Regions from separate parts of the Viridibacillus sp. d25.2 genome, predicted to be linked through region 2. Evidence: riboswitches for the same ligand, from Rfam matches in the RefSeq annotation. Region 2 holds a riboswitch; each other region holds the start of a gene.
The links. Region 2 has a riboswitch for S-adenosylmethionine ahead of metA (homoserine O-acetyltransferase MetA). Riboswitches for the same ligand answer to the same signal wherever they lie in the genome.
Positions count from the first base shown of each region.

Region 1: it holds a riboswitch for S-adenosylmethionine, as region 2 does, so the genes downstream of both, ACZLO7_RS14810 (methionine biosynthesis PLP-dependent protein) here and metA (homoserine O-acetyltransferase MetA) in region 2, are expected to answer to the same signal.
Region 3: it holds a riboswitch for S-adenosylmethionine, as region 2 does, so the genes downstream of both, metK (methionine adenosyltransferase) here and metA (homoserine O-acetyltransferase MetA) in region 2, are expected to answer to the same signal.

Region 1 covers NZ_CM196652.1:3,015,077-3,018,292, forward strand. The annotation lists gene ACZLO7_RS14800 (methyl-accepting chemotaxis protein) at 1-68, shown strand, start outside; gene ACZLO7_RS14805 (tetratricopeptide repeat protein) at 281-1,210, opposite strand; SAM riboswitch class I at 1,383-1,486, shown strand; gene ACZLO7_RS14810 (methionine biosynthesis PLP-dependent protein) at 1,558-2,688, shown strand; gene ACZLO7_RS14815 (aminotransferase class I/II-fold pyridoxal phosphate-dependent enzyme) at 2,684-3,216, shown strand, end outside.
Region 2 covers NZ_CM196652.1:2,591,123-2,594,338, reverse strand. The annotation lists gene galE (UDP-glucose 4-epimerase GalE) at 1-929, shown strand, start outside; SAM riboswitch class I at 1,107-1,214, shown strand; gene metA (homoserine O-acetyltransferase MetA) at 1,312-2,220, shown strand; gene ACZLO7_RS12935 (alpha/beta hydrolase) at 2,385-3,026, shown strand.
Region 3 covers NZ_CM196652.1:1,118,121-1,121,336, forward strand. The annotation lists gene pckA (phosphoenolpyruvate carboxykinase (ATP)) at 1-680, opposite strand, end outside; SAM riboswitch class I at 884-1,002, shown strand; gene metK (methionine adenosyltransferase) at 1,266-2,462, shown strand; gene ACZLO7_RS05590 (gamma carbonic anhydrase) at 2,635-3,147, opposite strand.

The DNA.
Region 1 (3,216 bases), 420 kb from region 2:
CTTCAGCAATTGAACTATCCAATCAAGCTGACGAATTGCGAAAAGTGGTTGGGGAATTCAAAGTATAACTTTTTCACTAAATGACTTGCAATTTCTATTGAGATTGCAAGTTTTTTTTATTCTACTCATTAATTTATATGTATCAGAAATTCCTTCGTTCATCTGTTATTACCCCAATCCCCTTCTCAAGACTACCTTTCATAGTGATAACAATGATTACACTTGGGATATTAGTCGTATAAAAAAAATGGCAGGAGATAAGACACCATCTCTCGGCCATTTACATATTAACAAATTTGGCATACGTTTTATTACCATGTATTTTGCAGTCATATAGATAACATTTTGAAACATAGTATGGCTCGAAATAAATTCTTGGGCGGTAGCCCTTTAAAATTCGGCCAATCAGTTTATTATATTTTTCTTTTGTATGTTGTAAGTCCATAATGGATTCTTCAAAATTTTCCTCTATCACCGCTTTATCTATTGCTCTTACACTACTTTCTACAATTTCATCATTTGTTTCTGTTTTCATCTTGTCTATAATATCTGACGCTTCTTCTACTCTACCTAATTGAATAAGTGCATAAACATAATGTTCTACCCAATCATACGATCTAACAATTTCTCTCCATCCTATTTCAAACAAAGGAATTGCTTCATCAAAGTAGTTAATTTGCACATAAAGTTCAGCTACATTTACTTCACCCATATAATTTTCATCATTTGTATTAACTTTTTTCAGCGTATTAAGTACAGAATCGTAATCATCTAAATGTAAGTAAGAAACCATTTCCGCATATTTCAAAAAATCGCCATCAGTTGCAGACTTTTTATAATGTTCTGCTGCTTTTTCAAAATTGTCCATGTTAAAATATGCTGCTGCCAAATTCGCATGGACTACTTCAGTATCTTCCATTTTTAAAGCATATTCTAAAATTCTGATGGCTGAAATGTATTTTTCCATTCGCAAATAAATTTCACCGAGTAAAGCAAAAGGAAAATAATGTTTTGGTTGTTGCTCTATTACTTCAGCTAAGAGCGGTAAAGCTTTGTAATATTCTTCAGCGTCTTTAATATAAAAACATGCTAAGTTATGGAGCGATTGTATATCTCTTTTTTCCACTACTGCTTGCTCTAGCATCATTTGAGCTTCTTCAAATTTAAATTCTTGTAATAACCGATTAACAGCTATGTCATTTAAATTCATCTTGTCACCTTCCAATTCAACTATGCAAATAATAGCATATTCATATAAAAAATGTACCACTTCTCAAAATTTATAAACTTTTCAAATTATATTGTTTCATAATAATGTTGATATTCTCATGTTCGCGTGTTAAAATTTCATTATTATTAACTTTCAAACAATTGAATATACTCACTTATCAAGAGAGATGGAGGGACTTGGCCCGTCGATATCTCAGCAACCACCCTATTTGTGGCAAGGTGCTAATTCCAGTAGACGTAGTCTTGTAGATAAGGAAATTGACTTCATATTTTGAAGGCCCTCTTCCTTAGAGGGCCTTTTAATTTTTTATAAAGGATGATGACATGATGACAAACAATCGTATTGAAACACGCCTAGTTCAGCTTGGCAATAACACTGATCAAAAAACTGGTGCTATTAACACCCCGATTTACCTTTCGACAGCCTATAAACATGCGGGTCTTGGCCAATCTACTGGCTACGATTATACAAGGACAAAAAATCCAACACGATCTGTATTAGAGGAAGCTATAGCTAACTTAGAATCCGGAGACGCTGGCTTTGCCTGTAGTAGTGGGATGGCTGCTATTCAATTAGTACTATCCCTTTTCAAATCAGGTGATGAGCTTATTTTACCAGAGGATATTTATGGTGGAACTTACCGTTTACTTGCTCAATACCATGAACAATATGCTATCAAACCTCAATATGCGAAATTCTCTTCAACTGAAGAAGTTGAGTCCTTCATTAACGACAAAACGCGCGCCATTTTTATTGAGACTCCTACTAACCCGTTAATACAGGAAATTGATATTGAGCTATATGCAAAGCTTGCGAAAAAACATAATTTACTTCTCATCGTCGATAATACATTCTTAACACCCTACTATCAACGTCCAATAGAGCTAGGCGCTGATATTGTTCTACATAGTGCGACTAAATACATCGGTGGTCATAATGATGTTTTGGCTGGTCTTGTCGTTAGTAAAGGTAAAGAGCTTAGCGAAAAACTATTCACAAATCATAATGCTGCAGGTGCAACACTTGCTCCATTCGACTCATGGTTACTGCTACGAGGATTAAAAACATTACATCTTCGCATGAAACAACATACGGAAAATGCTAAGCATATCGCGGCTTATCTAGAACAAGAACCTTTAGTAAAAGACGTTCTGTTTGCTGGTAAAGGCGGGATGATTTCTTTCCGTTTACAAAAAGGTGACTTAGTTGGTAAGTTTTTAGAAGGCTTGAAATTAATCGTCTTTGCTGAAAGCTTGGGCGGTGTGGAAAGCTTTATCACATATCCAACTACACAAACACATGCGGATATTCCAGAAGAAGAACGTATAGCTCGAGGTGTTGATAACTCTTTACTTCGCTTTTCAGTGGGTATTGAAGAAGCAGAAGATTTAATCGCCGATTTACAACAAGTTTTTTCTATCTTAGAAAAAGAGGTGTCATCATATGAGTTCAATTAATGAACAAATCGAAACAAGTTTAATCACCGCTTCTACTCGTGGTAATTACGAGCAAAAAACTGGTGCAGTTAATGTTCCAATATACTTATCATCTACATTTGATCAGGAACATTTCGATTCTTTTGGTCCGTATGATTATAGTCGTTCTGGCAATCCAACTCGTGATGCTTTAGAGAAAACAATTGCCGAACTTGAAGGTGGTACTCGTGGATTTGCATTCTCTTCAGGTATTGCAGCCATTGCTTCCGCCTTTATGATCTTAGAAGCCGGTGACCATATTGTTGTGACATCTGAAGTATACGGTGGAACATACCGTTTCGTAACACAAGTGTTAACAAAATTTGGAATTGAACATACATTTGCTGATTTCTCTGATTTAGCATCAATCGAAGCAGCTTTACGTCCAAATACAAAAGTATTATATATAGAAACACCGGCTAATCCCCTTTTAGGTATTACTGATATTGAAGGTGTTGTGGCTATTGCAAAGGCAAATGGGGCTCTAACGTTTTTAGACAACACGTTTAT
Region 2 (3,216 bases):
GTTTAGAAGCCATTACAAAGAAAAAAATAACATTTTTCCCCATAGATATTTACAATCAAGAAGAATTTGAAAAGGTATTTCAAAATTATTCAATTGATAGTGTCATCCATTTAGCTGGTTCAAAATCAGTTTCAGAATCCCTCAGCAATCCAATCAAATACTATCTGCAAAATTTAGTATGCACGATCCAACTAGTCAGTCTGATGAATAAGTACAAAGTACATCAACTAGTTTTCAGTTCATCAGCAACTGTTTATGGTACTCCTGAACAATGTCCAATCCCTGAAACCGCAACTTTAAAAACAGAAAACCCCTACGGTACAACGAAGTTAGCTGTAGAAAAATTCTTATATGAATTTGCACAATCTAACCATTCTTTTTCAATTGTTTTATTACGATATTTTAATCCAATTGGAGCACATGAAAGTGGCATGATAGGAGAGGATCCCTTCACAATTCCAAATAATTTGATGCCTTATATAACCCAAGTTGCAACAGGTAAATTACCTTTTTTGAATATTTACGGAAATGATTATCCGACTCTTGATGGAACGGGGATACGTGATTATATTCATGTAGTTGACTTGGCAAAAGGTCATGTAAAGGCATTGCAAAGTTTAAAAGAGAAGTATGGTTGGAGAGTATTTAACCTAGGAACTGGTGAGGGGTATAGCGTCTTACAAGTGGTAAAAACATTCGAATATGTATCAGGTATACCAATACCATATCTTATAAGCGATCGGCGTAAAGGTGATGTTGCAATTAGCTATGCTGATGCGACAAAAGCAAAACAACAACTGAATTGGGCTGCAGAAAAATCGTTAGAAGATATGTGTCGAGATGCATGGAGATGGCAAAGAAATAATCCAAATGGTTATAAAGACGGAAATATAAGAGAAGATCAGTTGTTATACTTAACGGACCTGTAGTTGTTGCATAAAAATGGAATATTGTCTATACTATATTAAACATACTTAATTACTATGATTTAAACTATTTACTGCTAAGCCCTATAGGAAATCTATAAGGGCTTATTTTCTATGGTTAAATTAACAGAAATGTTTGCTTATCTGACAATTTAATGATAGGATTAAGGTAATTAAATATTCTTATCAAGAGAAGCCGAGGGAAAAGGCCCTGTGAAGCTTCAGCAACCTCTGATTCATTCAGAAAGGTGCTAAGTCCTACAAGACATTTGTCTTGGAAGATAAGAAACGAGCGTATTAAGTTAGCCCTCATTCTTATCCATAGAATGAGGGCTTTTAATATGAGAATACATAACAAACATGAGGGAAAGGAAGAGAAGTAGCTATGCCAATTAATATTCCGAAAAACCTTCCGGCAACGGAATTACTAAAAAAGGAAAAAATCTTCGTAATGGAAGAGGATCGTTCGAAGAGTCAAAATATTCGGCCTTTAAATATATTGATTTTGAACTTAATGCCAGAAAAAGAGAAGACAGAGCTTCAATTATTACGTCTATTAGGTAATACACCCCTACAAGTAAATGTAACATTTTTAAATACAGCGACGTATGTTTCAAAAAATGTTAGTGAAACGCATTTAGAATCTTTTTATACGACTTTTGAACATATTAAACATCGTCGGTTTGACGGCATGATTATAACGGGTGCACCGATTGAACTAATGGAATTTCAAGATGTTGATTTTTGGGAAGAAATCGTTAGTATTATGGATTGGACAAAATCAAATGTTACATCTGTATTGCATATATGTTGGGGTGCCCAAGCTGCACTTTATCATCACTACGATATTGGTAAATTCCCTCTTGCTAAGAAATGCTCAGGTATTTATGATCATACAATCACAGATCCAACTGTGAAGCTTGTTCGTGGCTTTAATGATATTTTCACTGCACCACATTCACGAAATACTTCTATATCTATCGAAGAAGTTGAATCCCATCCAAAGCTAAAACTACTGTCAGCTTCTGATGATGCGGGTGTATTTATTGTGATGTCAGAAGATGAAAAACAGATCATGATTACTGGGCATTTAGAATACGATGCTCATACATTGGCAGATGAATATTCACGTGACGTTGCAAAAGGTTTGGATATAGAGGTTCCAAAAAACTACTTCCCTAATGATGATCCAACAAAGCTGCCAATTAATACTTGGCGTTCCCATACGCATTTATTGTTCTCTAACTGGCTGAACTATTATGTTTATCAGGAAACACCATTTGAGTGGGAATAAAAAGATACCCTATTCTATTTGTTAAATGGTATAGGGCATCTTCTTTTGTATGTAAAGACTCTTAATAAGTAAAGACCATTTTCTTTTAAAATCTAAAGGTATGCACTTTCAACGCATACTTTATGCTATGATAAATGTAATTTATCTCGAAAGGAAGACAATAAATGAACTCACCTTTTACATTTATTCATACAGAACCAAAAAATATGGATTCAACTAAAAAATACCCAGCCATTTTTTTATTACATGGAATGGGAAGTAATGAGCAAGACTTACCGGGCTTAGTAGCAGATTTCGAAGATAATTGTCATATCTTCAGTTTACGTGGTCCTATTACACATAAACCTGGTTATGCTTTCTTTACGATTCAAGACATAGGAGCACCAGAACGTCCAGTATTTGATAAAGTCGCTCATTTTATTCGAGAATTTATAGAAGAAGCATCGTTTATTTATAATATTGATTTAGAAAAAATTGTATTAATGGGCTTTAGCCAAGGAGCAATTTTAGCACAATCATTAGCATTTGTTTTAGGTGACAAATTAACAGCTGTTGTCGCTTTAAGCGGTTATGTTCCTGATTTTGTGAAAAACGAATATCATAAACAATCAGTAGAACATATGCCAATTTTCATCTCACACGGGGAATATGACTATGTTATACCACATCAGTGGGGCATTGAAAGTAAGGAATTCTTTGAGTCATTAGGTGCAACTGTCACTTTTAAGAGTTATCCAGACGGACACGGTGTTACACCAGCTAATCATTTGGATTTAATTACTTTCTTAAAAGAACAAATCTCTTAACTAAAATTTAGAAGCCATGAGCAACTTTTTGCTCATGGCTTATTTATATTTATATTAATTGTAAATACCAACAACCTTAAAATATATATATGATATTTTGTTAAAAAACATAGACCTCGCTAGTCTATATACAAAAGATCAAAACACGGTCTCTAAGAGAAAAAACTTACTAGCAAAAAGCCAGTAAGGA
Region 3 (3,216 bases), 1.5 Mb from region 2:
TCGCCTGCTTCACCAACGTTTGCTGAACAGTGCATTGAAAGAATACCTTGTTGTGGTAATAAGTAGTTCATTATACTGAAAATCGATTTTTTCATCTCACCAGCGTATTCAGTTCCACCAATTAGGATGATGCGTTTTTCAAGAGAAACGATAATGAAAGTTTCAGAATCAGTTCCATCTACTGCTGGGTCCGCTTTGAAAGTTGGAGCAGAAACGATTGTGAAGTCAGCTTCATGTGTTTCTAGCTCTGCTTCAGTAGGACGAATGAATAATTGATGTGCAAATAGGTTATGCCAAGCGTATTCATTTACTACTCGAATAGCTAAACGAGATGATGTATCTGCACCTGCAAAACCGTTAAATACAAATAATTCTTCTTTTTCTTTCAAGTAGTTAACTACTTTAGTGTACAATGAATCGAAGATGTCTGATGAGATTGGTCTATTTACTTTACCCCAATCAATTTTGTCTTTCGAACTTTCTTCTTCGACCATATATTTATCTTTAGGAGAACGACCTGTATATTTTCCTGTGACTGCTCTTACAGCACCATCAACAGTTAGGATAGCTTCACCGCGTGAAGTAGCTTTTTCTGTTAATTGTGGTACTGAAAGTTGTTCCAGAATATTTTCACCTTTCAATAATTCCTTCAGTTCATTCGTAATTTCTACTGAATTCATCGTTTTACGTACCATCCTTTTTATATTATTTCTCTTGTTAGAGGGGATTTATATTTCATTTTCGAAATTAGTATAACACATTTAGTTAAATAATCTATACTAATTGCAATATAATTTTTATGAAAATTGTACTTTTTTTTAAGAAATAAAAAAGGTGTTGACAACTAAGCTATAATGTTCTAATATGTGGTATTGAACGGATACTCTTATCCCGAGCTGGTGGAGGGTCAGGCCCTATGAAACCCGGCAACCTGCATTGTGTTTTTATGTGATGCGCTGGTGCTTAATCTGATGCAAGGATTTGATCCTTGAACGATAAGAGTGAAAGGTGCTTATGAATTATTCCCTTCCACTCATTAGTAATAATGGGTGGAAGGGTTTTTTTATTTAAAATAGACCAATTCCTAAATTTTTGATAAGTATATGTAATTTATGCGGTTCTATTTATATATAGTGGCACTTTCTAGAATCCTCGTGTTAAAAGCAGCAACGGCTTGGCGTTCAATCCTACTGGAAAGAACTAACATGGGTAATGAGTACCGTATCATTTCCGAGGCAATCTCGCAGATAATAGGAGGAAACCAAATGACAAACCGTCGACTGTTTACATCAGAGAGTGTAACAGAAGGACATCCAGATAAAATTTGTGATCAAATTTCGGATGCCATTTTAGATGAAATCGTTTCAAAAGACCCGAATGCACGTGTTGCGTGTGAAACTACAGTAACAACTGGTCTTGTATTAGTAGCAGGAGAGATTACAACATCAACTTATGTTGATATTCCTAAAATCGTTCGTGAAACGGTAATGGAAATCGGCTATACGCGTGGTAAATATGGCTTTGATGGTGAAAACGTTGCTGTTTTAACAGCAATCGGTGAGCAGTCAGCTGATATCGCATTGGGAGTTGACCAAGCTCTTGAAGCACGTGAAGGTTCAATGACTGATGAAGACATTGAAGCAATTGGTGCAGGTGACCAAGGTTTAATGTTTGGATTCGCTTGTAATGAAACACCTGAGTTAATGCCTTTACCTATTAGCTTGGCACATAAATTAGCTCGTCGATTATCAGAAGTTCGTAAAACACAAGAGTTGGCTTATTTACGTCCGGATGGTAAAACTCAAGTGACAATTGAATATGATGAAAATAATCATCCTGTTCGCGTTGACACAATCGTTATTTCAACTCAACATGATCCAGAAGTGACATTAGAGCAAATTAAAGAAGATTTACAAACGCACGTAATTGCTCCGGTTGTTCCTACTGAATTACTTGATGAGAACACAAAATACTTTATCAACCCAACTGGTCGCTTTGTAATTGGTGGACCAAAAGGTGATGCAGGGTTAACAGGACGCAAAATTATCGTAGATACTTACGGTGGATACGCTCGTCATGGTGGCGGTGCATTCTCTGGTAAGGATGCAACTAAGGTTGACCGTTCTGCAGCTTATGCAGCACGTTATGTTGCAAAAAATATTGTAGCAGCTGAACTTGCTGAGCGTTGTGAAGTACAACTTGCTTATGCGATTGGTGTTGCACAACCAGTTTCAATTGCAATCGATACTTTCGGTACTGGTAAAGTGAAAGAAGTAGATTTAGTTGAGTGGGTTCGTGAATTATTTGATTTACGCCCAGCAGGCATTATTAAAATGCTTGATTTACGACGTCCTATCTACAAACAAACAGCTGCTTATGGTCATTTCGGCCGTACAGATTTGAATGTTCCGTGGGAAGCTACAGATAAAGCTGCCGTTTTAAAAGATAAAGCCGGACTGTAATTCATTCTGGAAAATCCCAATAATACTAAATATCCCGAGTTACATATTGATTATTTTAGTAATCAAATGTAGCTTGGGATATTTTTTGTTTTTATATAGAAGAAACTCACAATAAGAAATTAAAAAACCTGAGAAATCGTATGAAAAAAGATACTCAGGCTTCTAGATTTAGCTATTTTTGTAGTGATTTATAATATTGTCCTTTTTCATAATACTCATTCACAATGCGATCCATATCTTTTTTATCTTCTTCAGTTAACTCGCGAATAACCTTTGCAGGGCGTCCAAATGCTAATGTGTTTGGAGGAATTTTCTTACCTTGTGAAACGAGACTGCCAGCACCAATAAATGCACCTTCACCAATTTCAGCACCATCTAGGATAATTGAAGCCATCCCAACAAGAGCGCCTTTTTTTACAGTACAGCTATGTAATGTTACTTGATGCCCAATTGTCACATCGTCTTCTAAGATAAGTGGATATGCAGGACTTTGATGTAAACAACATAAATCTTGGACATTTACTTTGCGCCCTATAATCGTAGGAGAAACATCTCCACGGATAACCGTATTATAAAAAATAGAAGAATCAGGTCCTATAGTAACATCGCCAGTGATAATAACGTTATCGCCGACAAAAACGGATGGGTCAATAGATGGTTTTTTGTCTCTGAATGGATAAATCATCGAAAAACGCCTCATTTCAAGTTATTATGTATTATTATCGTAACAAAAGGAAGCAATGAATGGAACAGT